Linked DNA regions of Teredinibacter turnerae T7901. The protein of the gene in region 4 binds, or shares a complex with, the protein of the main gene of each other region. Links are inferred from orthologs where the notes say so. Each region holds a gene or a part of one and is shown on either strand. Other genes may lie near its edges.

Region 1 (5,972 bases), 3.0 Mb from region 4 along the record:
CTCCTCAATGCTCACTGTGGATTCCTGGGTTCGCTTGGCCAGGGCACGTACTTCGTCTGCAACAACGGCAAACCCGCGACCCTGCTCACCTGCGCGAGCGGCCTCGATTGCAGCGTTGAGCGCCAACAGATTCGTCTGTTCCGCAACCGCTTTGATCACCAGCACCATGCCACCAATTTGCTTGTTGTGCTCAAGTAACGACTCGATGTACTCCACCGAGTGATTAATATCGTTGGACAGAGTTGTAATTTGCGCCGTAGAGGCCTTCATGACCTCGACGTTTTTCGCTGCGTGGGCGTTGGCTTGCTGGCTGGACTCGGCCGCGCTCCGGCAAAAATGTTCTATCGAGTTTACCGATTCGCTCATTTCCTGCGCGGTGTTTGCAGCTTGAGTAAGCTCGCTGCGGGTGTAGTGCGACTTTTCAAGGGCTTGCTCGCTGGTAGTCTTGAGTTCGTTTGCGGTTGTGGTGAGGTTGCTTGCAACGCCCTTTGATTTATTGATAAGGGTTGCGGTTGTCGCCATCATCGTATTGAAGTCCGCAGCAATATCGGCAAACTCGTCGTGATTGGCCACCTGCATGCGCACTGATAAGTCCGCTTCGTCGCTCACCCTCCTCATCGCCTCTCGAGCAATGGCCACCGGAGTGCGAATCGAGTTCAGCACGGCTGCGGATATCAGCAGAATAACTAAAATCGCCGAGGCTAGAATCAGGTTAAGGGTCTGGTGATGGCGGCGGGATTGCTCGTGCTTTGCTTGAAAGTCCGCCATGGTTGCCGCGGACAAGTGGCCGTTCAGCGACCGCAGCCAGGCGAGCACCGGATCAATCTCTGCATACAGCTCCAAATCGATAAAGTTTCCCATCTCGTAACCGGATTCTTGTGTTACCAGGTTATCTAAACGGGCCAAAATACGTTGCAGAGCCTGTTTCTGCTGGTCGTTCGGCGCGAGTTCTACCGCCAGCTCGGGGGCGTTAGGTAATTCCGGCCAGTGCAGAGCAATAACGTCCTTGGCCTGGTTGATCGCGCTGCGGGTCTCGCTCCAAAGCATCATCCCAGCCCGCGTTTTATGGGCTGTATCGAGAACATTTTCGGATAAGCTGCGGTCGATCGCGGTAATCGCGTTCAGTTGCATGAAATGCGCGGCAACCACGGCTTCAGAGTGGGTCAGGTCCTGTTCGGCGTCACGCATAGCGGTGAAGGAAATTCCGCCCAGAACAACAATTGGCAGTAGTGTGAGAATCAACAGTTTGTGTGTTACACGAAAGTAACTCAATCCCAGCATAAATACATCAACTCGGTTATTAAGATATGTCGGAGAAATAGTTTTCCGTTCTAAGTCTAGTTAGGTTCGCGGCCCGTCTTGTTACGATTTTGTGATAGTTTCAGTGCGCGGCTGGGGTACCCAGGGGATGCCTGGCGGAATTCAGTTGCACTCGTCAGGGTGTACAAGAAAAGAGCAAGATCGAGGTTCTAAATCGCGCCTCGATAAAAAATACGCTTCACGGGTATAATGCCCTGCTTTTAATAACGCGAGATATTTCAACTTCAATGAGCTATCAGGTTCTTGCGCGCAAGTGGCGACCCGCTAATTTCCGCGAAATGGTGGGCCAGGAGCACGTTCTGCGTGCGCTGATCAATGCGCTTGATCACAACCGATTGCACCACGCTTACTTGTTTACGGGTACGCGGGGCGTCGGCAAAACCACTATTGCCCGGATTCTCGCGAAATGCCTTAACTGCGATAGTGGCGTTACATCTACGCCGTGTGGCGAGTGCACATCCTGCGTTGAAATTGCTGAGGGCCGGTTTGTCGACCTCATCGAGGTGGACGCAGCATCGCGTACCAAAGTTGAAGACACCCGGGAACTACTCGACAACGTTCAGTACGCACCCACGCGCGGGCGCTACAAAATATACCTGATCGACGAAGTGCACATGCTCTCCAACCACAGTTTCAACGCATTGTTGAAAACGCTGGAAGAGCCGCCTGAGCATGTGAAGTTTCTGTTGGCCACCACCGATCCGCAGAAACTACCGGTAACTATCCTGTCCCGTTGTTTGCAGTTCAATCTCAAAAATATGAGCCCTGAACGCATAGTGGGGCACCTGCAAAATGTGCTGGAGAAAGAGGCGATTCCCAGTGACAACGCGGCATTGTGGTCGCTGGCTCGCGCTGCGGATGGCAGTATGCGCGATGCGTTAAGCCTCACCGATCAAGCCATCGCCTTTGGCAGTGGTAAAGTTGCCGACAGCGATGTGGCTGCGATGCTGGGCACTATTGATCACCAGCTTATTCAGCGGTTGATTGAAGCCCTGATTGAAAGCGACGGCGCCAGATTACTCAACGCTGTAGCCGAGTTTGCAGAGCACGCGCCGGACTTCGATGCAGCGCTCAGCGATTTGCTCACGATGCTGCACCGCATCGCCATTGCCCAGGCACTTCCCGAAGCGCTCGACAACAGTTTCGGTGATCGCGCACAAGTACTCGATTTTGCTGCGCGTCTCACACCAGAGGATGTGCAACTGTTTTATCAGACGGCGTTGATAGGTCGGCGTGATTTGCCCCTGGCCTCCGACAGTCGAAGCGGCTTTGAAATGTCGTTGTTACGCATGTTGGCGTTCCGTCCGCAGGGCTTGGTAGACGTTCCGGCTAATGTGCTGCCCGCGTCCGTAGCACCAGCATCGCTCGGTGCTACGGACGCGCCCGCACAGGAGAACGCACCGGCAAAAAAGTCTGAACCTGAGTTGCCCGTGCCTGCATCAGTGGCAGGCGAGCCAATTGCTGCGCAGGCTGATGCTCCAGCTCCACAGCAGGCACCAGAGAAGAATAATGTTGCACCGGAATCTTTGCGCGAACCGATTGCTGCACCTGGGCCAGGGTCTGAGGATTACCCTCCCTGGGAAGAAGCGCCTGGAACACCGGTTGACGTCGAGAGTTTGCATCTCTCTGTTGCCAGCGACGCAACGCCATTGGCTGAAACCACGCGGCCGGGTAAATCAGCGGCCGCGAGCATCGCTGCGCAATTGCGTGAACAAGTTAAGGAAATTACCGGAGCCGAGGGGTTCTCGGCGCCGAAACGGCCGCCTGCAGATTCTCCCGCTCAGTCGATATCACAACCGCAACAAAAGCAGGCAAATAGCCAGCATTTGGGGACAAAGGTTGAACTTCAGCAATTGACCCCCGATAACTGGGTAAAGGTGTTCCGTACCGCGAACATCCGCGGCATCATGCAGAGCACGGCCGCGAATGTGGTATTGCTCGGGCGCGAAGAAAACCACCTGCTATTTGCGCTGGATGAATCGCGTGCGAGTCTGTATGACAGCTCGCATGCGCAACGGCTGGCGGATCTGTTATCGGATTATTTTGGCATGCCGGTGAAAGTGGATATTCAACTGCAATCGCTGCCGCCCGAATTACAAACTCCGGCGCAAATTGGCGAACGAGAAAAACGAGAGCGCTACGAAAACGCGCTTGAATCTTTGGCGGCAGATCCCGTTGTACAAACTTTACAGTCAGTATTTGGGGCTACCCTTAACGAAGGGTCAGTGACGTTTCCCAACGAGTGAGAGGTTATCTATGAAAGGCTTGGGCGATTTGATGAAGCAAGCGCAGGAAATGCAGGAAAAGATGCAGCGCATGCAGGAAGACCTTGCCAACCAGGAAGTGCAGGGCGAAGCTGGCGCAGGTTTGGTTGCTGTAATTATGACTGGCAGGCACGACGTAAAAAAAGTCACCATCGATCCGAGCTTGCTGAGCGAAGATAAAGAAATGCTTGAGGACCTTCTGGCGGCGGCGGTGAACGATGCTGTGCGTCGCGTCGAAGATGCCAACAAGCAAAAAATGTCGGACTTGACCGGCGGCATGCAAATGCCCCCTGGCTTCAAAATGCCGTTTTAGTCGATTCTTTCATGTTCTCTCCCTTAATAGACCAACTCATCACCTCATTGCGCGTATTGCCGGGCGTTGGCCCAAAGTCGGCTACTCGCATGGCCTTTCATCTTCTGGAGCGCAATCGCGAAGGGGCTCAGGCGTTGTCGCAGGCCCTGGCTGAGGCGTCGGCGCAGGTCAAACGCTGTGAGCAATGCCGAACCCTGACTGAGCAGCCGTGTTGCGCAATTTGTGCGAGTAGTAAACGCGACCGCCAGCTTATGTGTGTTGTTGAGTCGCCTGCAGATGTTGTTGCCATCGAGCAGTCAGGGACTTTTTCAGGGGTGTATTTTGTCCTGCACGGCAAATTGTCTCCCATTGACGGAGTCGGGCCACGCGAAATTGGTATCGACCAATTGGAGGAGCGTTTTCAAGCTGAGCCGATCAGTGAGGTGATTATTGCCACCAACCCCACGGTTGAAGGGGAGGCTACGGCACATTACATTGCCGAGCGGGCAAAAAAGAACGCAATAAAAGTTACGCGCATTGCTCATGGGGTACCCTTGGGCGGTGAGCTGGAATACATTGATGGTGGCACGCTCGCGCATGCCATCAGTAGTCGTCGCGAGATCTGATGTCTGAACAACTAAGAAAACAACCGGTTCAATGGATAACCACTGCAGCCGAATTAAAGGCGTGTTGCGATAAATGGATCACCCAGCGAATGCTGGCGGTAGACACCGAATTCATGCGCAGCCAAACCTATTACCCGATCACCGGGCTTATCCAGGTTAACGATGGCAACACCAGCTATCTTATCGATCCGCTCGCGTTTGACGACTTTACCCCCCTGGCAGAGTTGATGGAAAACCCCGGTGTTCTCAAGGTGTTGCATTCCTGTTCGGAAGATCTTGAGGTGTTCCACCGGTTTCTGGGGATAGTGCCCAAGCATATGCTGGACACACAGATCGCGAGTGCGCTGTGCGGTTATGGGTTTTCTGTGGGCTTTGGCAAACTGGTTCACGCGGTACTCGGCGAAGAGCTGCCGAAAGAGGAAACCCGCTCAGACTGGTTGCACCGCCCCTTAAGCAGTGCGCAAATTGATTATGCCGCTATCGATGTGGAATACCTTTATAAGCTGGCGTCGATTTTAGTCCTGAAATTGAAGAATCTCGGCCGGTTAACCTGGGTGGCTGAAGATTGCGAGGCGATGCTTCGTCAGTTTGCGGACAACCAAGCGGTCGATAACAGCGACGCAAGAATAAAGCAGGCGTGGCGCCTGTCCCAGCGGCAGCTGGCGATATTAAAAAAACTTGCGCAGTGGCGGGAAGAGGTCGCTCAGCGGCGCGATGTTCCCCGCAACCGCGTGATTAAAGAGCATTCATTGCTCGATTTAGCACAGCGCACGCCGGACCATGTTGCCCAGTTGCGCAAGCTCGACGGTATAAACGAGCGCATGATCCGGACAGATGGTGCTGACCTGATCGCGTGTATTCAGGCGGGTATGGACGTGCCGGAACACGAGCTTCCCGCGCCTCTCCCGCGCCCCCTTAGCGGTAGCGAAAACAAGTGGGCGAAAACTGTGCGGGAAAAAGTGTCCAGCGAAGCCGAGCGCCTGCAACTGGCCCCGGAAATTTTGCTCAAGAAACGCGATTATGAAGCGCTTACCCGTGCTTTTATGACTCCCGACGACATTAACCAGCAAATCATCGAGGCTCGTCTGGCCGAGTATTTGACCGGCTGGCGGTACAATTTGCTAGCCGCGCCTTTGGCAAAAGTCATTTTGCAAAGCTACGGGTTGGCGGAGTCCTGCTAATGTCAAAACTCATTGTCGATATTTACCGGTCTGCGCGCAAAGAGGGAATGTATCTCTATGTTCGCAAAGGCTACGATTTGGAACAATTACCTGCAGCACTTCTCAGCCAATTTGGACGCGCGGAGCACGCGATGGGCATGTTGTTAACTGCCCAGAAAAAGCTCGCACGAGCAGATGCGCAGGCGGTAATGGCGGCGATCGAGGCGCAGAATTTCTACCTGCAAATGCCACCTGCCGCGAGCGCTGAAGATGACTACATGCAGCAAATCCCGAACAGTAAACTTTGATG
Region 2 (5,991 bases), 4.3 Mb from region 4 along the record:
GCGCACCATGCAGAAAAACTGGATCGGCAAGAGTAAGGGCGTGCAGATGAGTTTCGACCTGAGCGCGCCTATCGCCGGTCACGATCACTTTGAGGTTTACACCACTCGCCCCGACACCACCATGGGTATTACCTACGTCACTCTTGCGGCGGAGCACCCCATTGCCCTGGCCGTGGCGGAACACAACCCGGCTCTCGCAGAGTTTATCCAGGAATGCAAAGTGCAGTCGGTTGCCGAAGCCGATATGGCGAGTATGGAGAAAAAGGGCATGGATACCGGGCTCAAAGCCCTGCACCCTATTACCCGTGAGGAAGTGCCCGTTTGGGTTGGCAACTATGTATTGATGGACTACGGCTCCGGCGCGGTTATGGCGGTTCCAGGTCACGATCAGCGCGACTGGGAGTTCGCACGTAAATACGATCTGCCCATCAAGCAGGTGGTCGCCAGCAAAGACGGTGAAGAGATCGACCTGAACACAGCCGCGTTTGTCGAAAAAGGCATTTTAGTGAATTCCGGCGAATACGACGGCTTGGATTTCAACGCCGCCTTCGAAGCCTTGTCGCAAACCCTGGTTGCAGCAGGCAAGGGTCGTGTAACCACCAACTACCGTCTACGCGACTGGGGCGTTTCGCGCCAGCGCTACTGGGGTGCTCCCATCCCTATTTTTAACCTGCCCGATGGTGGCGAAATCCCCGTGCCCGCACACAAGCTGCCAATTCTGCTTCCGGAAGACGTGGTGATGGATGGGGTACAGTCGCCTATTAAAGCGGATGTTTCGTGGAAAAAAGACGAGTTGGACGGTCAGGCAGTCGAGCGCGAAACCGATACCTTCGACACCTTCATGGAGAGCTCCTGGTACTACGCGCGCTACGCGGGGCCCAGCAGCGAATCCATGATCGACAGCGACAAAGCCAACTATTGGCTGCCGGTCGATCAATATGTGGGCGGTATCGAACACGCTATTTTGCACCTGCTCTATGCGCGCTTTTTCCACAAACTGATGCGCGACGAAGGTTTGGTCGCCTGCGACGAGCCTTTTGAGCGTCTGCTGTGTCAGGGCATGGTGCTGAAAGACGGCACCAAAATGTCCAAATCCAAAGGCAATACCGTCGACCCAGCCGAACTGATCGGTCAATACGGTGCCGATACCGTCCGCCTGTTCACCATGTTTGCTGCGCCGCCGGAGCAGAGCCTGGAGTGGACCGACAGCGGTGTTGAAGGCGCCTTCCGGTTCCTTAAGAAATTATGGAAAACCGTGCAAACTCACCTGGCGGCTGGCGAACCCGGCGAGTTGAACCCCGCGGAGTTGAACGACACGCAAAAAGACCTGCGCCGCAAAACCCACGAAACCATCGCCAAAGTCACCGACGACTACGGCCGACGCCAAACCTTCAACACCGCTATTGCCGCGGTTATGGAGTTGCTGAACGAGGTGGGCCGCAATGCCGATCGCGCCAACGAGCAAGGTCTTTCGGTTGAGCGGGAAGCGCTGGAAGCTGCCGTTCAGGTTCTCGCCCCTATCGTGCCGCACATCTGCCACGAGCTTTGGTTAGCACTGGGCCACAGTGAGCCGGTGCTGGACGTCACCTGGCCTGCGGCAGACGAAGAGGCGATGGTGAAGAGCTCAATTACACTGGTTGCCCAGGTCAACGGCAAAGTACGAGCGAAGCTGGAAGCACCCGCGGACGCCGACAAGGATGCACTGGAGAAGCTCGCCCTGGCAGACCCGAACGTACAGAAGTTCATCGCCGATAAAATGATCCGCAAGATCATCGTAGTACCAGGAAAACTGGTCAATATCGTGGTGGCCTAGTGAATCGCTCACCTTTCCCGAAAACCAGCGCGCTGCTTGCCTGCGCGCTGTGTCTGGTCCTAAGCGCCTGTGGCTGGCAGTTGCGCGGGGTTAATCCGCATTCCACCAGCACCGCGCTGCCAAGCGAGCTCCACGTGCTGGCCCGCGAACCCAACAGCGCCATGGCACGGACACTGCGCCGCATCCTCACCAGTAAAAATATACACCCCACCAGCACGGCGGCTCTCACGCTCGAACTGGATGACGTACGACTCGAAAAACGCCCGCTGTCAGTAAGCGAAACCGGAGTGACGGCGCAGTATCAGCTTGTGCTGACCGTGCGCTATCACTACAGCCAGGGAGCCGCTTCAGCCCAACCGCTACGCAGTGCAGTACAGGAAGTTTCCAGTTGGCGCACCTACGATTTCGACCCGAAGATTATCGTCGCCAAAAACCAGGAAGAGCAGGCGTTACGCGAGGAAATGCGAGAAGAATTAGCCTGGCGTATGCTCGATGCGGTACCTGAATTATCCCGTGCGGAAGTGACGGCAGATTAATGGCCAAGCTTCGCGCCGACCAACTTCCAGGCGCGCTGAAAAAGCGCCTGGCACCGGTGTACCTGGTTACCGGAGACGAACCTCTGCTGAGTCAGGAGTCCTGCGATGCGATTCGCCAGACGGCGAAAAAACAGGGCTTTATTGAGCGCGAGCTGTATCACACAGACGCGGGCTTCAGTTGGGACGAGCTGTACAACGCCACCAATGCCATGTCTCTGTTCGCAGACAAAAAAATTATCGAAATCCGTATACACAATGGCAAACCCGGTGATGCGGGTAGTAAGGCGATTCTGGAGTTTTGTGCGAACATCAACGACGACACCTTATTGCTCCTGGTAAGCCCCAAAATCGACTCCCGCAGCCAGAATAGCAAGTGGTACAAAGCGATAGACCAGGCCGGGGAAGTCATCACCATCTGGCCAGTCGGCCCGGCACAATTGCCGCGCTGGGTGGATACCCGCTTAAAGCAAGCCGGTCTCAACGCTGACAGCGAAGCTATCGATATTCTCTGTGCCAAAACGGAGGGCAATTTACTCGCCGCGGTACAAGAGGTGGAAAAACTCAAACTGGTCGCTGAGGGAAATTTTATCGATGCCCAGATGATGGCCAACGCGGTTATGGACTCCGCGCGTTACGACACCTTCGGCATGGTCGATAAAGCAATTTTTGGTGACAGTCGCGCGGCGGCAGAAAGCCTGCAGGGGCTGCGCGCTGAAGGTACCGAAGCCCTGGCACTGCTGTGGGCGCTGACCCGCGATATCCGCACGCTCACCAATATCAAAGAAGGCCTGCAAGCCGGAGAGAACTTCGACCTGGCCGCTAAGCGCAACGGCGTATGGGATAAACGCAAACCGCTGTTCAAACAGGCGATCCAACGCCACAAACTGCCCCAACTCTACGGCCTGTTGCGCAAAACAGCACTGGCTGATCGCATCGCCAAGGGTAGCGCCAAAGGCGATATCTGGAATCTGCTGCTGGATATCACACTCGGGCTCGCTGGCGTTAATGTCCACAGTGCCAAAACTGCCCGCCAGGAAATCTTGCGCTAGCCGCTTATCCCCTATTTCTCCAGCTATCGACCCGCACTGCCATACTTGAATATACTTGGGAACGCTTGAATCAATTCTTGCCAGGCCCAAGCCTGTAAGCTTGTACGGCGAGAACTCACTCAGCCAAGCTCCATCGTGCAGATTGGGGCAATGGACGACTCTCATGCCGGTACAGCGACTCACCAGGATAGCGCTCACACTTGCCCTGTTTGCTAGCGCGCTTCCGCTCGCCACGGCAGCAGACTCAATTCCCGTGCGCGTGCACGAGATTGAAAACCAGGGCGCCTACAATAAGCGCTACAGCTACTTTCTAGTGCTACTGGAACATGTGCTCAATGCTTCTTGCGAAGAGTGTGTCATCGAGAAAGTCGCCTTCCCCTTGGCCACGTCCACACGTAACGCGGTTCACCTGCAGAAGGGCCGCATCGATGTTGCCTGGATCAACACAAACCCCGCCCGCGAGAAACTGCTGCGGCCTGTCCGAATCCCTATCTACAAGGGGCTGATTGGCTGGCGGCTGCTACTTGCCCGCGAAGGTACAGCCAACAAACTGAGGAACGTAGCCAACCTGGAACAACTGCAGACATTTTGGGCCGGTCAGGGGCACGATTGGCCCGATACGCCCATTTTAAAAAGTGCCGGCCTTCAGGTGCGCACCAGCGACAGCTGGGAAGGCATTATTCATTTATTGCAGCAAGAGCGTATCGACTACTTTCCGCGTGGTTTGAACGAAATTATTTACGAAGCACAAACCCTGCGGCATCAAGGTATTGTGATTGAACATTCCCTCGCCTTGCACTACCCGGCAGCCGTGTATTTTTATGTCGCCAAAGACAATCAGGTGCTTGCACAACGGCTGGAGGCTGGGTTTGAAACCATTATCAAAAACGGCGAGTTCGACCGGTTGTTCCACCACTTTTTTGGTGCCGATATTCGCGAAGCTCACTTGGAAACGAAGCGAATTATCGAGCTGAAAAATCCTAATCTGCCGCCGCTCACTCCCCTTTCCCGCACTGAGCTGTGGTTCACCCCGGCAAACGTTGTTACTTCAAACGCTGTTACTTCAAACGCTGTTACTTTAAAAGCTGGTGCTGCAAAAGCTGTTGCTTCGGATACATATAGTGAATCTCTTCCAGAGGCTGTTTCAGCAGGTCCTGCCAGTGCACCGCCGGAGAACGCAGCCCCACCAGAGCCGCAGTAGGCAGCCATTCGATCGGCGCATCGGACAATCGATTTTGCAAGCCTTTGAGATCGGGGTTGTGCGCCACCAGCAGTACTGACTCCAGGGTATCGTCCAGCGATAACAGTGTTGTAAGCATCGCATCAACCCCCTGAAAATAGAGCCGGGCATCGACGACTCTGCAATGTTTGGGTAACCCCAGCACTTGCCGAAACGCCCGCGCCGTGCGCCGTGCGCGCTTTGCCGGGCTGCATAAAATAGACTGCGGCACAACGCCAGAGTTGTCGCTGAGCCACTCACGAAAGAGCGCGGCCATCTGCGGTGCATCCCGCTTGCCCCGCGCATTCAGTGGCCGATCCATATCGGCCAACTCCGGGTTCTTCCAGGACGATTTAGCGTGACGCAATAAGTACAGGGTTTTCATAGGGTCACGCAGACTTCAGCTGAAGCTGCCACAGCTGTGCGTATTTGCCGCCGAAGGCGAGCAGCTCATGATGGTTGCCTTGCTCAACGATTTCACCGTTATCCAACACCAGAATTTTATCCGCGTCCACAATGGTCGAAAGGCGATGCGCAATAGCCAGACTGGTATGTGCAGCCGCCACTTCGCGCAACGCCAGCAAAATGCTCTGCTCGGATTTACTGTCGAGCGATGAGGTGGCCTCATCGAAAACCAGAATCGGTGGCTGTTTCAGCAAGGTGCGCGCAATGGCAACCCGCTGCTTTTCACCGCCGGATAATTTTAATCCGCGCTCACCGACAAGCGTGTTAACCCCTTCTGGAAGCCCGGCAATAAAGGCGTCCAGGTGCGCGCGTTTGATCGCACTCATCACATCCGCATCACTGGCATCAATGCGACCGTAGCGCACGTTTTCGAGAATACTGGTATTGAACAATACGGTGTCCTGCGGCACCACGCCTATTTGCGCGCGCAGTGAGCGCAAGCTGACGTCACGAATGTTCACCCCGTCCAGCAGAATTTCTCCGGCACTGGCATCGTAGAAGCGAAACAGTAATTTCAACAGGGTCGATTTACCCGCGCCACTGCTGCCAACCACAGCCACTTTTTCATGAGCGCCAATCCGGAAATTGATGTTTTTGAGGATGGGTCGATCCGGATGATAGTGAAAACTGACATTGCGAAATTCGATGCTGCCCCCCGTAACCTTGATCGGCGGCGCGCCATCCACCTCTGCTACATCGGGCTTCATCGCCAACAGGTCAAACATTTTTTCAATATTCGCCATCGAGCCTTTCATTTCGCGATACACAAAGCCCAACAAATTCAGCGGCATGAAAATTTGCATCATAAATGCGTTGATCAAAACAAAATCGCCCAGCGTCATACGCCCGGAACTCACGTCCATGGCCGCCAGGACCATCGCCGCGGTCATGGAACCTGCGATCACCAGC
Region 3 (5,944 bases), 1.8 Mb from region 4 along the record:
GGTGCAGACTGATATACAACGTGCGTTGGAGGCGTTTCTGTAAACGAGGGAATTGCCGTAACGACTTATTCGCGGCGTAGTCGGTATTTTCGATGGTGTGCTTCTCGGTCTAGCTGCTGATTTCGAATTAGTGTCAACAGGTTCTAAGTCATTAGAAGTCGGGTTCGCAATGGATGCTGGTTGGGCATTGTGTAAATGGGTGTACAAACTCCAGCGTTGTGGCATGAAGTAAAAGGCGATCGGATGCTTGCTGGATCGCGTCGGGAGCGTAAAAAGCGTCACCCAGGATGGGATGTCCAAGTTGTTGCATATGAACTCGCAGCTGGTGGGAGCGACCCGTGATAGGCGTTAGCTCAATACGGGTAGTTTGCAGGTCCAGCCGCCTCTCCAGTACTTTGTATTGCGTATGAGCGTGTTTACCCTGTTCCAGGTCTACTTTCTGCTTCGGTCGGTTTGGCCAGTCGCAAATCAGCGGTAAGGTGATTTCGCCGCGATCCTCGGCAACAATACCTGCTACCGTTGCCGTATAGGTTTTAGTCATTTTGCGCTGCTCGAACAAGCGACCGAATCGCACCAGGCTTTCGTGGGACTGCGGGAAAATAACCAGGCCAGATGTAGCCATATCCAAGCGATGCACCACGCGAGAATTGGGGTGTTGGTGTACAAGCTGATCGAAGGCGTTATCCGGAGTTGCCAATCCGGGAACGGTGAGCAGCCCCGCGGGCTTGTTGATGGCGATGATATGATCGTCTTGATAAATAATTGCTAAATCTTGCATATCGGCATTTTATGGGAGTGGCATAAATTTCGGAATATCAATGACAGCGTTTTGTTTTCATGGCTGTAAATATTGCCGTTATTGAAGCGCGCTCTGTGGTCGAAAAAGTGTGTTTATTGGCATGCAGGGTTAATAAAAGCAATAAAGCAAAGTTGAGCTAAATTCATGAGTAAAACAACACCGCCTTACCCCTGGCAAAATACCTATTGGCACCAATTTGCCGGGCAGGTTACTCAGGGGCATTTGCCTCATGCGATTTTATTGCAGGGGGTAGCGGGTATTGGTACGGAAAGTCTTGCGCGGGCGATGGCCGAGTTTTTGATGTGCTCGTCTCCGGTTGAACAGGCTGCATGTGGGCAATGTAAAGTGTGTCGTTTATTGCAGAGCCACAATCACCCCGATCTGTTTCTGCTCTCGCCGGAGGAGAAAAGCGTTGTTATCAAAGTTGATCAGGTTCGCCAGCTGACTGAATTTGTCGCGAAAACCTCGCAGCAAGGTGGTCGTAAACTGGTAATCATTGAGCCCGCAGAAGCAATGAATATCGCTGCCGCAAACGCACTCCTGAAATGTTTCGAAGAACCCTCGGGTGACACGGTTTTTATATTGGTGTGTCATCACGCTAACCGGCTGCTGCCGACCATTCGCAGCCGCTGTGCTTGTCACACGCTTCCAGTGCCAGAGCGTGCCCTGGCCGTATCCTGGCTGGAAACCATGGGCGTGGAAAGCGCGGCACTCCTGCTGGATGAAACTCATGGCGCGCCACTTACTGCGCATCAGTGGTCCCGAGACGACGTTATTGCAAGCCAGGACAAGGCGTGTGAGCTGCTGGTTGCGGCCTTGCAGACACAGAAGCCAGTTACTACGGTTGCAGGCACGCTTGCTGGTGAGTGCTCGGGTCTCGAACTCGCGGAGCTATTGATCAATTGGCTGGAACAGCTGATCCGTGAGCGAACTCGTGGCAGCCGACGGTCGCTGCTTGCCCACTGGGAGCCGTTGGTTGGTGTTGCTCAGGCCCTATCTACCGTGGAATTGTTCAAGCTGCGCGAGGTCTATTGCCAGCGCAAAGCACAGCTACTCGCCAACCCTAATTTGAACGCGAACATGGTAATCGAAGATTTGCTTTTGGAGTGGCAAAGGTATGCACTTCAAGCCGCGCGGCAAGGGAAGTTAGTGGCACAAGTATAAACTTCGCTGTGCTTTGGTTAGCTGCGTTATAATAGAATTTAATGTCACCTATGTGGCTGTATATTGTTTGATCAGGAGTTAGTGTCGCAATGAAAGGTTTAGGCGGTGCCGCCCGCAATGGTATTCTCTCGTTGACGATCCGCGATAAGGCGGTGCTATACGCCGCTTATATGCCATTTGTGAAAAATGGTGGTTTATTTATCCCGACAAACAAGAGCTATAGTCTCGGCGATGAAGTTTTTATGCTACTGAGCCTGATGGACGAGCCCGAAAAAATCCCGGTGGCGGGTAAAGTTGTTTGGATCACCCCTAAGGGCGCTCAAGGCAACCGCGCAGCGGGGATAGGTGTGCAATTTAGCGGGGAGGACGATGTCGCCTCGAAGAAAATCGAAACATACCTGGTTGGCTCGCTGGAGTCGGATCGCCCCACCCATACAATGTAGCCATTTAGGGCACGGAGGTGGCTCCCGCCAGTTTTGTGCTGCCTTACCCTTCAATCCTTTCGAAAGTTCGCATGCTTGTTGATTCTCACTGTCACTTAGATCGTCTCGACCTTACAAAATACGCCGATGGACTCACTGGTGCCATCAATGCCGCCCGGGCACAGGGGGTTGCGGAGTTGCTGTGTGTTTGCATTAGCGAAGAAAACCGCGACAAGGTGGTCGCGATAGCTAAAGCGTTTGATGGCGTATACGCCTCGGTGGGGGTGCACCCCTCCGACGTAGGCGACTCTGTCGTATCCGTCGCTGCATTGAGTGAGTGGGCCGCCATGGACCGGGTAATCGCACTGGGAGAGACTGGGCTCGACTACCATTACAGCCAAGACACTGCCGAGGCGCAGAAACGGAGTTTCGCTAACCACTTAGTGGCAGGTGCGGAGCTGAAACTTCCGGTGATCATTCACACACGAGCGGCAAAGGCCGACACTCTGGATTTAATGGCGGCACATGGGTGTCGCGAAACCGCTGGTGTGATGCACTGTTTCACCGAAGATTGGGAGATGGCGCGCGCGTCACTGGATTTGGGGTTTTATATCTCTATCTCGGGAATTGTCACTTTTCGCAATGCGGCTGAACTGCGTGATGTGGTGCTGAAGATCCCCGCCGATCGATTACTGGTTGAAACTGATTCGCCGTACCTTGCGCCTGTACCATTTCGGGGCAAACCCAACGAGCCACAATATGTGCGGCAGGTGGCGGAATATATCGCGGAGCTGCGTGGTGTGGCGTTCGAAGAGTTAGCTGAGCAAACCACCGCAAATTTTGCCCGCTTGTTCAAGACAAAACAGCGTTGGGCTGCACCTGTTTGAGGTTATAGGTTATACATGTATCAACAGATAAAAACCATGTTGCTTCTTCAGGAAGCGATGAATTCAAAAGTCAATCCATCCTGGCGTGAGCAAGGCTATGCCTGGTACCGCGCTGTATGGGTTGAGTGCGCGGAACTGATGGACCACTATGGTTGGAAGTGGTGGAAGAAACAATCGCCAGATCGAGATCAGGTCGTTCTCGAGTTAATTGATATCTGGCATTTCGGTCTGAGTTTGTATCTGCTGAAATGTGGTACCGATGACGAAAGCCTTGGCAGGCTCGCCGAGCAGATCGGGCAAGAATTTCTGCTCGATGCCAATCGCAGCGATGAGAATTTTCGCGACGATCTGGAGGCCTTTACCGAAGCGACATTAAGTACGAAGGATTTTTCGATTCCGCTTTTTTGTCGGCTGCTCGATGGTGTAAAACTTGATTTCGATCAGCTGTTCAATAAGTACGTAGGTAAGAATGTGTTAAACCTTTTTCGTCAGGATCACGGATACAAAGAAGGTACCTACAACAAGGTTTGGGCCGGGCGTGAAGATAACGAACATCTCGTCGAAGCCCTTGTGAACCTGGATAGCACGCGCAGCGACTTTGCCGACGCGTTGTACCAGGAGCTAAAACAGCGATATTCCTCGCACAACGAGTAGTATCTCGTCCATTTCTGTATGGGGTGGCGGCGCGATTTGTCCGAAAGGATAGCCTGCTGCGCCAGGAAAGTTAACGTTAACCATAAGCACGGAGATTTATTGTGAAAGCACCCGTAAGAGTTACTGTGACCGGCGCAGCAGGTCAAATTAGTTATTCGCTCTTGTTTCGAATTGCCGCTGGCGAAATGCTTGGCGCGGATCAGCCTGTAATTTTACAAATGCTGGAAATCACTCCTGCGCTAGAGGCTCTGAAAGGGGTTGCAATGGAGCTGGACGACTGTGCATTTCCGCTGCTGCATAGCATGGTGTGCACTGATGACGCAAATGTCGCTTTCAAAGATTCAGACTATGCGTTGCTGGTTGGTGCTCGTCCCCGCGGCCCTGGTATGGAGCGCAACGATTTGTTGGAAGCGAATGCCGCAATCTTCTCTGTTCAAGGCAAGGCGATTAATGATCACGCGTCTCGTGGCATTAAAGTCTTGGTGGTGGGTAACCCGGCCAATACCAACGCACTGATCGCGCAGCGCAACGCGCCTGACATCGACCCGCGTCAGTTTACTGCGATGACTCGCCTGGATCACAACCGCGGCATGAGTCAATTGGCGAGCAAACTGGACGTATCAATTAACGACATTACCAAAATGACCATCTGGGGCAATCACTCTTCTACCCAGTACCCTGACCTTTACCACGCATTGGTTAAGGGCGACGCTGCAATCGATAAAGTCGACAGCACTTGGTACGCGGAAGAGTACATCCCAACAGTGCAACAGCGTGGCGCAGCCATTATTAAAGCTCGTGGTGCATCCAGTGCAGCCTCTGCGGCAAATGCTGCGATCTTCCATATGCGCGATTGGGCATTAGGTTCTCCTGAGGGAGATTGGGTGAGCATGGGCGTGTATAGCGATGGTAGCTATGGTATCGAAAAAGGGCTGATTTACTCTTTCCCCTGTGTGTGTAAGAACGGTGATTGGGAAATTGTACAAGGCTTGAGCATTGATGAATTCTCTCAAGCGCGTATGACCGCAACCGAAACTGAGTTGCAAGGCGAGCGGGACGCCGTAAAAGCGTTGTTGCCAGCTTAGTAAGGTACTCGTGCCTTCTCAAAAAGCGCGGTGTTACCGCGCTTTTTTTTTGTCCGTTGGAAAAGCATATTGCAAATATACGACCTATCGCGACAATATTGTCGACTGGTCTGATTACTTTTTGTGAGGTTTGACTCTATGGCTATGCCAAAAATTGGAAACAAAGCGCCCGCATTTACCCTTAAGAACCAGGAGGGGGAATCGGTTAAATTATCCTCTTTTGCCGGGGAGAAAAATGTAGTGGTTTATTTCTACCCTAAAGCGATGACTCCAGGGTGCACCACGCAGGCGTGCGGTATTCGTGATGCCCAAGCTGAGTTCGAAGCCTTGGATACAGTGGTGTTGGCGATTAGTCCAGATCCGTTCGAACGTTTGAAAAAGTTTGAAGACAAACACCAGCTGAATTTTATTTTGCTCTCCGATGAAGACCACGCAGTGGCCGAAAAATACGGTGTCTGGGGTCTAAAAAAGTTTATGGGAAAAGAATTCATGGGCATTTTGCGAACGACATTTATCATTGGCAAAGACGGTAAGTTAAAGCATGTTATGGACAAGGTGAAAACAAAAACACACGACCAGGATGTGATAAAAATTATTCGCGAGACATTAAACTAAGCTATCAACGGATCTTCATCACCTCCGCGAGTGGGCTTGTTCGCTCAATCGGGAGGTGGCCTTGCCTTCTAATAGTGCTTTCTCATGAGTATGCGCTATATCTAAAACTTTAGTTGTTGTCATTCCTTATAACAACGAACTAGTTTCTCCATTCGAAGTGTGAATTTGTTAACGATTCTACAGCACTGCCTTGCGATTCCTCGCCGCTAACTCCTTGTTTTAAAGAAAGAAAATTGTTAACGAATCGTTAAAACTCGTTTTGGCATGTTGTTTTTAATTCATTCTGAAAGTTAACATGTAAATGATAGGCTTACTAAA
Region 4 (5,942 bases):
CAGCGTAAACCCGGTGCTCGCGTTGTGTATCTTCACTCTGAACGCTTTGTTGCAGACATGGTAAAAGCCCTGCAATTAAACGCGATCAGCGATTTTAAGCGCTTTTATCGCAGTGTCGATGCGTTGTTAATCGATGATATTCAATTTTTTGCTGGTAAAGAGCGTTCACAGGAAGAGTTTTTCCATACGTTCAACGCACTGCTCGAAGGTGGTCAGCAGATTATTCTCACTTGTGATAAATATCCGAAGGAGATTAATGGGCTGGAAGAGCGGTTAAAATCCCGCTTTGGCTGGGGTTTAACCGTTGCTATAGAACCGCCTGAACTAGAAACGCGTGTTGCCATTTTGAAACGAAAAGCCGAGTCGTCACGAATGCCACTGCCGGACGACGCAGCGTTTTTTATTGCTCAGCGTATTCGATCGAATGTTCGGGAGTTGGAGGGCGCATTAAAACGAGTAATTGCGAACGCCCAGTTCACTCAGCGCTCCATTAGCGTGGAGCTTGTGCGTGAAGCGTTGAAAGATTTGCTCGCGCTCCAAGACAGGCTTGTCAGCATTGATAATATTCAGCGTGTTGTAGCAGAGTATTATAAAATCAAGGTTTCCGACTTACACTCAAAGCGTCGTAGCCGGTCTGTCGCTCGTCCGCGCCAGGTCGCCATGTACTTAGCAAAAGATCTTACACACCATAGTTTGCCGGAAATAGGAGACGCGTTCGGAGGTCGTGACCATACAACGGTGCTGCACGCTTGCCGCAAAATACGTGATCTGCAGGAATCCGATGCGGATATTCGTGAAGATGTGAAGAATCTGTTGCGAACTTTAACCACCTAGGTGGTTTCTCCGTATAAAATTACACTATTAGAATATTCCAGGACCCAGCAGGAAAGAGCCGTAGTATGAAATTTACCGTTTCACGTGAAGCATTAATCAAACCTCTGCAATTGGTTGCAGGTGTTGTCGAACGTCGCCAAACCATGGCAGTGCTGGCCAATGTGCTGATGGAGATTGAAGGAGATCAACTGTCTTTAACGGGGACTGACCTGGAGGTTGAAATTATCGGCCGGGTACAGCTCGAGAGTGCACCTGGCAACGGCGAAATAACGGTACCCGCCAAGAAGTTTCTAGACATTTGTCGCTCCCTTCCTGATAAATCCGTTATCGAGTTTAGTCTTCAAGATCAAAAAGCTACGGTAAAAAGCGGAAAATCTCGTTTTACTTTGTCGACATTGCCAGCGAACGAGTTTCCGGCGGTAGAGCAGGGAAGTAACGATATAAATATAAGCTGTGAGCAAAAAGAGATAAAACGGTTGATCGACCGCACTGCGTTTGCAATGGCCCAGCAAGATGTTCGCTACTATTTGAACGGAATGCTTTGGGAGTTGCGGCCTGGTGAAATACGTGTAGTTGCAACCGACGGACACCGGCTCGCTGTTTGTTCTCGCCCTGTCGATGTAGATGTGAGCGAAATAAAGCAAGCTATCTTGCCGCGTAAAGGTGTCATCGAGTTGGCACGTTTGCTTAACGATAGTGAAGACGGTGTCGAAGTGTCCCTAGGTTCCAGCCATATGCGCGCTTCCACGGCTGAGTACACATTTACGTCCAAGCTTGTCGACGGTAAATTCCCGGATTATGAACGGGTACTACCAAAAGGCGGCGACAAGGTCGTTCTCGGTAATCGCTCGGACTTAAAGCAAGCATTTGCGCGTACTTCAATCTTGTCCAATGAGAAATATCGTGGAGTTCGGTTGGAACTTGTCGCTGGGTCTCTCACTATCATTGCAAATAACCCGGAACAGGAAGAAGCTCAAGACCAGGTAGAGGTTGACTACAATGGCGACGCTCTTGAGGTTGGCTTTAACGTTAGTTACCTTCAGGATGTTGCTAATGTATTGGATTCGGAAAATATTAAAATTACTCTTTCTGACTCTAATAGTAGCGCACTGTTGGAAGAGCCTGAAAATTCAGACTCGTCTTATGTTGTTATGCCAATGCGCCTCTAAGAAGCGAGGGCTTGCTTAAGTACGCCGTTTAGCTGCACCTGCAGCGCACTATGCCAACACTCCGTCGCCTAGATATATCTGAGTTTCGTAACCTTCGCTCCGCTACGCTTCAGCCGGGCGAGGGTATTAACCTTATCTCTGGCGAAAATGGCTCTGGTAAGACATCTATTCTTGAATCAATTAGCGTCCTGGCTCATGGGCGCTCCTTTCGTACCCACAAATTTCGCCGTCTTATCAACAATGACGAAAAAAGTTTTACTCTTTTCGGTCAAATATTTGAAGGCACCACGCGAAATATAGGTTTAAGTCGCGCTAGTAATGGCGATATACAGATTCGTATCGATAGTAAGGCTGCGCACACAGCAACTGAGCTTGCGGAGTGTCTACCGTTGTTGGTTATGAATTCTGCTTCGTTTCAATTGCTAGAGGGTAGTGGTCAGGTAAGGCGCAAGTTTTTTGACTGGTTGGTGTTTCACGTGAAACAAGAATTCAAGCACTATTGGAAGCTATACGCCCGTTGTATTAAACAACGCAATAGTTTGCTGCGGCGTGATAAAATTACACGTTCCGAGTTATTGCCGTGGGACCAGGAATTAACAAAAGCAGCTCAACATATAGAATCTATGCGGTCAGAGGTGTTTGAACTATTTCAAACCCACTTCTTAAATGAAATTGGGCAGTTCGATTTTACGGAAACTCTGGGTGCTGAGCTATCTTGTACATATGTTTCTGGTTGGTCGAAGACCGGTAATTATAATGAGCAACTCGAAGATCAATTTGAGCGGGACGTAGCAGCGGGATATACGCACATTGGCTCACATAAGTCAGACGTAAAGATAAATCTAGCGCGAGTCCCAGCGGTCGAGGAATTATCTAGAGGACAACAAAAGTCCGTCATTGTCGCACTGTTTTTAGCAGAAGCACTGGTATTTCGGACTACTACCGGCCGAACGCCGGTGTTTTTGCTAGACGATTTGCCCGCTGAACTAGACGAAAAAAATTTGAGAATTGTTGGTAAAGCACTAAAAAATTTAGGATCTCAAGTATTTGCTACAGCGATAGACCCTAAATCTATTCTCACCGGCTGGGAGCTGGTTGATGATGAAAGCCTGAGAATGTTTCACGTGAAACACGGGCAGGTAGAACTGAAGAATGACATTACACTAAGAGACAGTTTCTTACTATGAGCGATACAGAGCACAACTACGATTCGTCGAGCATCAAAGTTCTTAAAGGCTTGGATGCTGTTCGCAAGCGACCAGGGATGTATATTGGAGATACAGACGACGGTACCGGCTTGCACCACATGGTTTTCGAACTCGTGGATAACTCCATCGACGAAGCCCTCGCTGGCCACTGTAGTGAGATTCTGGCAGTTATCCACCCAGACGAATCTATTTCTGTCTCGGATAATGGTCGCGGGATACCGACGGAAATGCATGAAGAGGGTGTTTCCGCTGCAGAAGTTATTATGACGGTATTGCATGCTGGCGGTAAATTCGATGACAACACCTATAAAGTATCAGGTGGTCTGCATGGAGTGGGCGTGTCAGTAGTAAATGCCTTGTCCTCAAAGCTGAAGCTGACCATCCGCCGTGGCGGTAAAGTCTGGGAGCAAGTCTACAAGCACGGTGTACCGCAAGCGCCTTTGTCAGTGATCGGTGAGACTGAACTCACGGGCACAGAGGTACATTTTTGGCCCTCAGCAGAGACCTTCAATAACATTGAATTTCACTTTGAGCACCTAGCGAAACGCCTGCGTGAACTCAGTTTCCTCAATTCCGGTGTGCGCATTCGTTTGTTGGATGAACGCAGTGGTAAAGAAGAAGTCTACGAGTACGAAGGCGGTCTTAAAGCCTTTGTAGAGTTTCTGAATCAAAACAAAAACCCAATCAACAAGGTAATGCACTTTACTGCTCAGCGAGAAGACGATGGCGTAGGCGTTGAAGTTGCTCTGCAGTGGAATGATGGCTTTCAGGAAAACATCTACTGCTATACCAACAATATTCCCCAGAGAGATGGTGGCACCCACTTAGCAGGTTTCCGGGCAGCGCTTACCCGCGGGCTTAACAGCTATATCGAGCGTGAAGGTATTGGTAAAAAAGAGAAAGTCGCCACCACTGGTGATGATGCCAGGGAAGGTTTGGTTGCCATTATTTCGGTGAAAGTACCAGACCCGAAATTCAGCTCGCAAACCAAAGACAAGCTTGTATCGTCTGAAGTTAAAACTGCGGTTGAGCAGGAAATGGGCTCAGCGTTTAACGATTATCTGCTGGAAAACCCACAGGAAGCGAAATCTGTCGTGGGTAAGATGATTGAAGCCGCAAAAGCCCGTGAAGCCGCACGAAAAGCGCGAGAAATGACCCGACGTAAAGGCGCATTGGATATCGCAGGCTTACCGGGGAAATTGGCAGATTGCCAGGAGAAAGACCCTGCACTTTCCGAACTTTACCTGGTGGAGGGTGACTCCGCTGGCGGTTCCGCCAAACAGGGTCGTTCACGTAAAACACAGGCGATCTTGCCGCTTAAAGGTAAGATTCTAAATGTTGAAAAAGCACGCTTCGACAAAATGCTGTCCAGCGCCGAAGTCGGTACACTCATCACTGCGCTGGGTTGTGGTATAGGCGCGCAAGAGTTCAACCCGGACAAATTGCGCTACCACAGTATTATCATCATGACGGATGCGGACGTAGACGGTTCCCATATTCGCACCCTGTTGCTCACATTCTTTTTCCGCCAAATGCGTGAATTAATTGAGCGTGGCCATATTTTTATCGCACAGCCACCCTTGTACAAAATCAGCAAAGGCAAGCATGAAGAATACTTGAAGGACGACGATGCACTTCAGCAGTTCCTTACAAATGCGGCTCTGGAGCAATCCAAACTTCACTTGTCCGCGGATGCGCCAGCATTATCTGGTGAGCAATTGGAAAGCCTGGTAAAAGACTACCGCAAAGGCATTGCGGTGATCGACAAACTCTCACGGCTCTACCCCAACGAAGTTCTGCACCAGATGTTGTATCTACCAGCATTACAGGCAGAAAGCTTTACCGACGAAGCTTTGGTAACCGAGTGGAACGATAAACTGCAACTGCGCCTGGACGTTCTCAACGCAGAGAGCAAAACCCATCGGTTTATCTCCGTGGTAAAAGAAAACAAAGAGCGCGGTGAATTCACCCCAGTAATCGAGCTGACCGCCCACGGTGTTGCACACACAATTCGTCTGTCATCCGATTTGTTTAGCTCGGATGACTATCAAGTGATTACTGCACTGGGTGAAAAGCTGAATGGTCTAATAGAAGAGGGGGCGTTCGTAGCCAAAGGTGAGCGTACTCGCGAAGTAAACAACTTCGCTGAGGCACTCGATTGGATTATGAACGAATCCAAAAAAGGCTATAACATCCAGCGCTACAAAGGATTGGGTGAAATGAACCCCGAGCAATTGTGGGAAACAACCATGGACCCGGAAACCCGCCGTATGCTCCAGGTTACCGTGGAAGACGCTATAGCCGCAGACCAGATCTTTACCACCCTGATGGGAGACCAAGTAGAACCCCGCCGTGACTTTATCGAAACCAATGCACTGGCGGTGGCTAATCTGGACGTGTAGTTTTTAACTTACATCTATTCGCTTTTTCAAAATCAAAATCCCGTGCCGAAAGACACGGGATTTTTTTAGACTCTGCTTTTGACTTTCTTTAAACCGTCCAGCACCGCCAATAGCTCCGACGGATCGGGCCTGCGCGTGTAGTCAGGATTCACTTCGGAATAAACGATTACGCCATCCTGGTCGATAACGTAACGCGCTGGCATTGGTAACGTCCAACTCGATTCTCCATTAAAGACTTCTAGATCGGCACCAAGTTGTTTGTGCACCGCTTTTAGATCCTCCGGTACTTGCCAGCGAAGGCCAAATTGGTGGCCTAAATCTCCTTTAGT
Region 5 (5,904 bases), 740 kb from region 4 along the record:
GCCTTAGCTTTTTCGGCTGCGGCGGTTTTCTTCGCTTGCGCCTTGGCTTTTACCGCGGCCTTTTTGGCTGCGGCCTTGTCTTTCACCGCCTGCTTCTTGGCTGCCGCTTTTGCTTCGGCATTAGCCTTTTTCAGGTATGCAGCCTCTTCTTTAGCTACCGCTTTTGCCAGCGCAGCGGCTTGCTGAGCTTCGGCTTTAGCTGCTGCCAATTCGGCTTTTACTTGAGAAAGCTCTTTTTTTGCGGCTGCAGCTGCGGCATTCGCGGCAGTAGCGCTGGTGCGGGCAGCTTCCAATTGTTTAGCTTGCGCTGGAGTTTTCTTCTTGCCGCGAACCGCAGCAAGTTTGGTTTTCGCAGCGTCAGCTTTTTTGATTGCAGCTTCAGCGGTTTTTGTTACTTTGGCGACGGACATTTCAGCAGCTTTAACAGCTGAAGTTCGTGCCTGTTCTAACTTGGCTTTTAACGCGGAGAGTTCCTTCTCCAGCGCAGCCACGGAATCTACAACTTTTGCTTTCTTAGCGGCCATAGTAGTTACCTTTTTTACCCTTGGTTGATCATGTTATTTGAAGTTGTAGCACTACATTACGAAATAACAAGAAAAATTCAAGTTTTTTCATCGATTTAGAGACGATTTATGGTGTTTTTCTTTAAATTTTTTAAGTCGCGGGGGGAGAATTAGCGAAATTTAATTAATTCTTCAAAAAAAACGGGATGACGGACGATTTTTGAAAAAAATTAGTGCGCTCAATATGGAGACGTTTTTTTAGGATTTAAACACTAAAAAAGCAATAAATTTTCACCAAATTAACTGTATAATAATACAGTATTTGTCGGCGGGTTATCCTTACAAAATTTCAGTTTCAGGCGGTGAGCCATGTTGAACTCTCCTCGTAAAATTATTCATTTGGATGCAGATTGTTTTTTTGCCGCGCTGGAAATCCGGGAAAACCCTGATCTGGCCGATTTCCCATTGGCGGTAGGCGGTGATCCAGGACGCCGAGGCGTTATTTCCACGTGTAATTATCTAGCGCGTCAATACGGGGTTCATTCCGCAATGCCTTCTGCACACGCTAAACGTCTTTGCCCTGAATTGGTGATTCGGAGTTCGAATTTCCCACTTTATAAGCAGGTCTCTGCGCAAATGTTTGAAATTTTTACCCGCTTTAGTGAAAAAATTGAGCCGCTGTCGCTCGATGAGGCGTTTTTAGATGTGTCCGACTGTCAGCAGTTCCATGGCAGCGCTACGCTTATCGCGAGAGAAATAAGGCGGCAGGTAGAGACTGAGTTGGGGATTACGGTGTCTGCAGGAGTGGCTCCAATAAAGTTTTTAGCGAAAATTGCAAGCGATTGGTCTAAACCGAACGGGTTATTTACGGTTACTCCAGATAAAGTGACAGAATTTGTCAAGGATCTACCGCTTCAAAAGCTCCCTGGCGTAGGTAAAGTCACTCGCGAAAAACTGGCTCGTGAAGGTTTATTGTATTGCCGCGATCTGGAGTCTTATTCCGAACATGAGTTGGTGCAACGTTTTGGACGATTCGGCGCGAATCTCAAACGCATGTCCGTGGGGATCGATGAGCGAGAGGTAAAATCCTCCCGAGAGAGAAAATCGCTCAGTATCGAAACAACTTTTGCTAGGGACATTTCTTCCCCAGGGGAAATTGCGGATCAAATTGACCAGTTGGTTGTTGGCCTTGAGGAGCGCTACAACAAACTCCAGAGAAAAGTTGCTGTCAGTAAGAAATTTGTGAAACTAAAGTTCGACGACTTCACTCAAACTACACTCGAATCGTCGGTGAGCCGGTGCGGGAAAATATTCTCCTCGCAAGAGTTTGAGCGAATGTGCTACGCCGCTTGGGCTCGTCAAAAAAGACCTCTAAGGTTGCTGGGCGTCGGTTTGAGTTTTGCGGAGCGGTCTCACCCTCAAGCGCAATTGAGTTTTCCTTTTGCGAACTAAGCCAATTACCTGTTAACGCTAATGCGCTGGAATTGTGATTGCTTCGTTTCAGTTGTGAAATAGGCGAGTCTTGAGGCCGTTATTTGTTTAGGCGCGACGGCATTGGCTCGGATTATACATTTGCTTCGGCAGTTATTTGTCCACCAAAACGTGGAGACGCTTGGGGCTTTTATACATCCAAATAACTACTTCAAGTCGATCTTTTACCAACGGTTTACTTGAAATTGAGCCTCCATTCGAAAATTCAATTCAGAGTGTGCTGTTCGAGCTCAATGTACGGTAAGTGCTGTGAGTCATGTAGCGCTGAATACTGATCAAAATAGCTCGATAACCTGTTTGTTCTTGATTCTGGTATGGCGATAAATCCATGTTTTTTATGATGGTATCCCCCCATTCGGTTACCGGACGTTGTTGGACGGATGACTGATTAACGAGGCTGATGGACTCAGCCCCAGGATATTAGGCCAATTATTGATCATAATTGGGCGCTAGAGCCCTTACAGACAGAAATTTGACCTGGATACTGAGTGAATGCATTGGATGCAAGCAGTCTTAGAAAAGATCGTGTAGAATGCGCTGACTTAGCTGTCGATAAACCTGCTGCGCCGCAGCAGCCGGCCGGTTAAACCGGTGCTACACTTAGCGCTTTGTTGTCAGCTTGCTGGTAGCCTTTCGATGAGGTCGCGATGCTCGCAGTGCGCTGTGGAGTACAATCGGGGTGGCACTTATCAGCAGATAGGCCATGAACTCCGCGATCACGCTATTTTAACTGGAGAATAAACTGTGAGTCGTAGAAAACGTAAGCAATCAGCCGAAGACAAGGCTGAAATCGATTTGACACCCATGCTCGACGTGGTGTTCATCATGTTGATCTTCTTCATTGTGACTGCTTCTTTTGTGAAGGAGAAGTCGCTGGGTTTGAATGTTCCCGAGAACACTGATAACCCACCACCACCCGATAGCGAAAGCAAAAGTATCCTTATTCAGGTGAATGCTAACGATGAAATTTTCATCGATTCGCGTCGTGTTGATATTCGCTCGGTACGTTCACTTATCGCACAGAAGAGCGCAGAAAACCCTGAGGGTGGCGTTGTTGTTATGGCGAACGAGCAAGCGTCTACCTCAACTTACGTCGCTATAGCAGATGCTGCCCGCGAAGCTAATATCTACAACGTATCGCTGGTGCCGCGCGCTAAATAATTTGGCAAATCTAGGTTACGAAAAGCCGCACTTGTGCGGCTTTTTTTATGTCTGTAAGTTGACGTGACGCAAAACTTGAAAAGGCTGCGCCACAAATGATTGCTGCAGGCCGCGCTTTTATTCCCGTGGGTGTTACAGGGCTTACAGGAATCACTGGGTTAAGAGGTTCCTAAACACTACAACCGCTTTCAGCACCGCAGGTATGCTTTGAGCGAGCCAGTTAGAGCGATTTTCAATCGCTAGCAAAATATTGAGTTAGAAACTCGGTTATTCGCGTTTAGGTGGCTTGTACCAGAGCAACTCGGCAACAGGAAAATTCAGGTCGTTCCGCTCCAATGCAATGATACGACGTGTACCGAGTTGCGAGCGCTGGATTGCGCGTCCATAAAACTGGTTGAATGTGCGCTCGAAGTCGCCGTTGGCGATTGCGGCGTAAAGGCCGCTTTCTATGGCGGTTGCCAGTTCTGGCGAATCCCTTCTGGTGAAAAAGTAATAGGCGGCGCGGTAGTGCAAAACGATATTGGGTTCCACCGTAAGCCCACGAGCAAGCGGCAACGATTGTTCATCCCAAATTTCAATAACCGAGCGGGGAAAGTAATCAATGCGGCCCTGGTCGAGCATTTTGAATAAACCTTCCCAACTGGCGGAAAGCTGGAGTGGGATACCGTTGCGGCGCAGTATTGGATTATCGGGCCAGTTGTGTCCCTGGCCCGCTTTAAAGTGGCTCAGATGGGTGAGATTGTGCGTATTTTCGAATTGTCTCTCATCACCCAGTTTTACCAGAGCAAGCCTCCAGCCTATCAGCCCCCGAAAAAGCGGTAAACGAATTGGCCGCAACAGTTTCTCCCTGTGGAGGTTGGTATTGAGCCAATGCAGGTTGTATTCACGCATTTGCAAAAAGTTTTCGCTGCGGGTTTCGCCAAAACTTGGCCGCTTTACTGGGGTGAGCGCAAACGGGTGACCGCTGTTTTCCAGCGCCAGGCGCAGCAGCGTGAGTACATAGGCATCAAATCCATGAGGGTTTCGGTCGCTGGGCTCGGGGTAGGTGACATGGAGCTTGGTAGGGGGCGGGGTGTAGGGCTTGCTTTGGCTATTGCAGGCACTGGCGCCTGCAATAAAAGACACAAATAGTAACGTTTTTACGCCGCCCCGCTTTCGCTGTTTACGGGGCGGCAAGTGAGGGTTAGCGGTAGTCGTCGACCCCGGGGCAGGAACAAATAAGGTTTCTATCTCCGTAGACATTATCGATACGATTTACCGTGGGCCATACTTTGTGGTGTTTTAAATAATCCAAGGGTCTGCAGGCCTGGTCGCGTGTATAACTGCGATTCCACTCACTGTTGCACACATCATCGAGGGTGTGTGGTGCATTGACCAGCGGGTTATCGTCCGCAGGAAGTTCTCCCTGTTCGATTTTGCGAATTTCTTCGCGGATTTGAATCATCGCGTCGCAAAAGCGATCCAGCTCAAATTGATTTTCAGATTCTGTAGGCTCGATCATTAATGTACCAGCCACCGGAAAACTCATCGTTGGTGCGTGGAAACCAAAGTCCATCAGCCGCTTGGCAATATCTTCTTCCGATACGCCACTCGCCTCTTTTAAAGGACGCAGATCTAACAAGCACTCGTGCGCCACAAAACCGTGCTTGCCCGAATACAAAATAGGGAAGTGATTTTTAAGGCGTTTTGCAATGTAGTTTGCATTTAGAATAGCGTACTCACTGGCCATTTTCATGCCTTTGGCACCCATCATGCGGATATACATCCAACTGATCGGGAGGATGCTCGCCGAGCCCCAAGGGGCCGCAGACACAGTACCGTTGGCCGCAACCGTGCCCGGTATTTCTTGCAATGGATGTGCAGCGAGATAGGGTGCGAGGTGATCCTTAACGCCGATGGGGCCCATGCCAGGACCGCCGCCGCCGTGAGGAATACAAAATGTTTTATGTAGATTCAGGTGGGAAACGTCGCCGCCGAAATGCCCGGGTGAGGCGATGCCCACGAGAGCATTCATATTGGCGCCATCAATATACACTTGTGCACCAACTGCATGGATTTTGTCGCAGATTTGCGTGATATTTTCTTCAAAAACACCGTGGGTTGAAGGGTAGGTAACCATAATTGCAGCAATATTTTCGCCGTGCTGTGCAATTTTTGCGTCAAGATCGGCGATGTCGACATTGCCGTCATCGTCACAGTTTACAACCACGACTTTCATTGAAGCCATCTGCGCCGATGCCGGATTGGTGCCGTGCGCAGATTGCGGAATAAGGCAGATGCTGCGCACTTCGCCCTTGGCTTCGAAATATTTTTTAATGGTCAACAAGCCAGCATATTCGCCCTGCGAGCCAGCATTTGGTTGCAGGCTGATAGCATCGTAGCCGGTGCAGGCTGCCAACATGTGCTGTAGCTGGTTGAACATTTCGGCGTAGCCTGCCGCTTGCGAAATAGGTGCAAACGGATGCATATTGCCGAACTCCGGCCAGGTGACCGGAATCATTTCTGCTGTAGCATTCAGCTTCATGGTGCAGGAACCGAGCGGAATCATCGCGTGGTTTAACGCGATATCGCGGGATTCGAGTCTTTTTAAATAACGCAGCATTTCTGTTTCAGAGTGATACTGCGAGAATATTTCGTGCTGTAAGGCGCGGCCATCGCGCAGAAGGTTTTCCGAAAGCACGGCTTTTTGTTGTGCTTTAGCTTCCAGGCTGGGCATATCCAGCGGCGATTCGCCACCCGCAAAAACGGC

What was found.
Region 1: the proteins of dnaN (region 4) and dnaX are in contact, whole or in part, in a cryo-EM structure (PDB 8GIZ), measured with the Escherichia coli proteins. The link is inferred for Teredinibacter turnerae T7901 from one-to-one orthologs.
Region 2: the proteins of dnaN (region 4) and holA are in contact, whole or in part, in a cryo-EM structure (PDB 8GIZ), measured with the Escherichia coli proteins. The link is inferred for Teredinibacter turnerae T7901 from one-to-one orthologs.
Region 3: the proteins of dnaN (region 4) and TERTU_RS07655 are in contact, whole or in part, in a cryo-EM structure (PDB 8GIZ), measured with the Escherichia coli proteins. The link is inferred for Teredinibacter turnerae T7901 from one-to-one orthologs.
Region 5: the proteins of dnaN (region 4) and dinB are in contact, whole or in part, in a solved structure (PDB 1OK7), measured with the Escherichia coli proteins. The link is inferred for Teredinibacter turnerae T7901 from one-to-one orthologs.

What each region holds. Positions count from the first base shown.
Region 1 is NC_012997.1:3,023,416-3,029,387, reverse strand. The notes cover bases 1,076-4,056. They hold dnaX (DNA polymerase III subunit gamma/tau), read left to right. Parts: upstream 1,076-1,547; coding sequence 1,548-3,566; downstream 3,567-4,056. Other genes in these bases: recR (recombination mediator RecR), read left to right, coding at 3,909-4,056; TERTU_RS12110 (YbaB/EbfC family nucleoid-associated protein), read left to right, coding at 3,577-3,897; TERTU_RS12120 (methyl-accepting chemotaxis protein), read right to left, coding at 1,076-1,281. In the rest of the region: more of TERTU_RS12120, read right to left, coding at 1-1,075; more of recR, read left to right, coding at 4,057-4,502; rnd (ribonuclease D), read left to right, coding at 4,502-5,683; TERTU_RS12095 (YcgL domain-containing protein), read left to right, coding at 5,683-5,970. UniProt on the Escherichia coli protein: Part of the beta sliding clamp loading complex, which hydrolyzes ATP to load the beta clamp onto primed DNA to form the DNA replication pre-initiation complex.
Region 2 is NC_012997.1:4,286,547-4,292,537, forward strand. Bases 1,374-4,373 are described here. They hold holA (DNA polymerase III subunit delta), read left to right. Parts: upstream 1,374-2,348; coding sequence 2,349-3,398; downstream 3,399-4,373. Other genes in these bases: leuS (leucine--tRNA ligase), read left to right, coding at 1,374-1,813; TERTU_RS17245 (LPS-assembly lipoprotein LptE), read left to right, coding at 1,813-2,349; TERTU_RS17255 (substrate-binding periplasmic protein), read left to right, coding at 3,562-4,373. In the rest of the region: more of leuS, read left to right, coding at 1-1,373; more of TERTU_RS17255, read left to right, coding at 4,374-4,599; TERTU_RS17260 (ABCB family ABC transporter ATP-binding protein/permease), read right to left, coding at 5,007-5,991. UniProt on the Escherichia coli protein: Part of the beta sliding clamp loading complex, which hydrolyzes ATP to load the beta clamp onto primed DNA to form the DNA replication pre-initiation complex.
Region 3 is NC_012997.1:1,798,023-1,803,966, forward strand. The notes cover bases 1-2,953. They hold TERTU_RS07655 (DNA polymerase III subunit delta'), read left to right. Parts: upstream 1-943; coding sequence 944-1,963; downstream 1,964-2,953. Other genes in these bases: tmk (dTMP kinase), read left to right, coding at 1-43; TERTU_RS07650 (RluA family pseudouridine synthase), read right to left, coding at 152-778; TERTU_RS07660 (PilZ domain-containing protein), read left to right, coding at 2,053-2,406; TERTU_RS07665 (TatD family hydrolase), read left to right, coding at 2,478-2,953. Also shown: more of TERTU_RS07665, read left to right, coding at 2,954-3,272; TERTU_RS07670 (dUTP diphosphatase), read left to right, coding at 3,288-3,926; TERTU_RS07675 (malate dehydrogenase), read left to right, coding at 4,028-5,011; bcp (thioredoxin-dependent thiol peroxidase), read left to right, coding at 5,150-5,626. UniProt on the Escherichia coli protein: Part of the beta sliding clamp loading complex, which hydrolyzes ATP to load the beta clamp onto primed DNA to form the DNA replication pre-initiation complex.
Region 4 is NC_012997.1:1,489-7,430, forward strand. The notes cover bases 1-2,951. They hold dnaN (DNA polymerase III subunit beta), read left to right. Parts: upstream 1-899; coding sequence 900-2,003; downstream 2,004-2,951. Other genes in these bases: dnaA (chromosomal replication initiator protein DnaA), read left to right, coding at 1-834; recF (DNA replication/repair protein RecF), read left to right, coding at 2,054-2,951. Outside these bases: more of recF, read left to right, coding at 2,952-3,190; gyrB (DNA topoisomerase (ATP-hydrolyzing) subunit B), read left to right, coding at 3,187-5,613; TERTU_RS00025 (peroxiredoxin-like family protein), read right to left, coding at 5,679-5,942. UniProt on the Escherichia coli protein: Confers DNA tethering and processivity to DNA polymerases and other proteins. Acts as a clamp, forming a ring around DNA (a reaction catalyzed by the clamp-loading complex) which diffuses in an ATP-independent manner freely and bidirectionally along dsDNA.
Region 5 is NC_012997.1:742,475-748,378, forward strand. What follows is about bases 1-2,913. They hold dinB (DNA polymerase IV), read left to right. Parts: upstream 1-872; coding sequence 873-1,955; downstream 1,956-2,913. Other genes in these bases: TERTU_RS03125 (hypothetical protein), read right to left, coding at 1-524; TERTU_RS03135 (ExbD/TolR family protein), read left to right, coding at 2,739-2,913. Also shown: more of TERTU_RS03135, read left to right, coding at 2,914-3,155; TERTU_RS03140 (type 2 periplasmic-binding domain-containing protein), read right to left, coding at 3,423-4,280; gcvP (aminomethyl-transferring glycine dehydrogenase), read right to left, coding at 4,339-5,904. UniProt on the Escherichia coli protein: Poorly processive, error-prone DNA polymerase involved in translesion repair and untargeted mutagenesis. Copies undamaged DNA at stalled replication forks, which arise in vivo from mismatched or misaligned primer ends.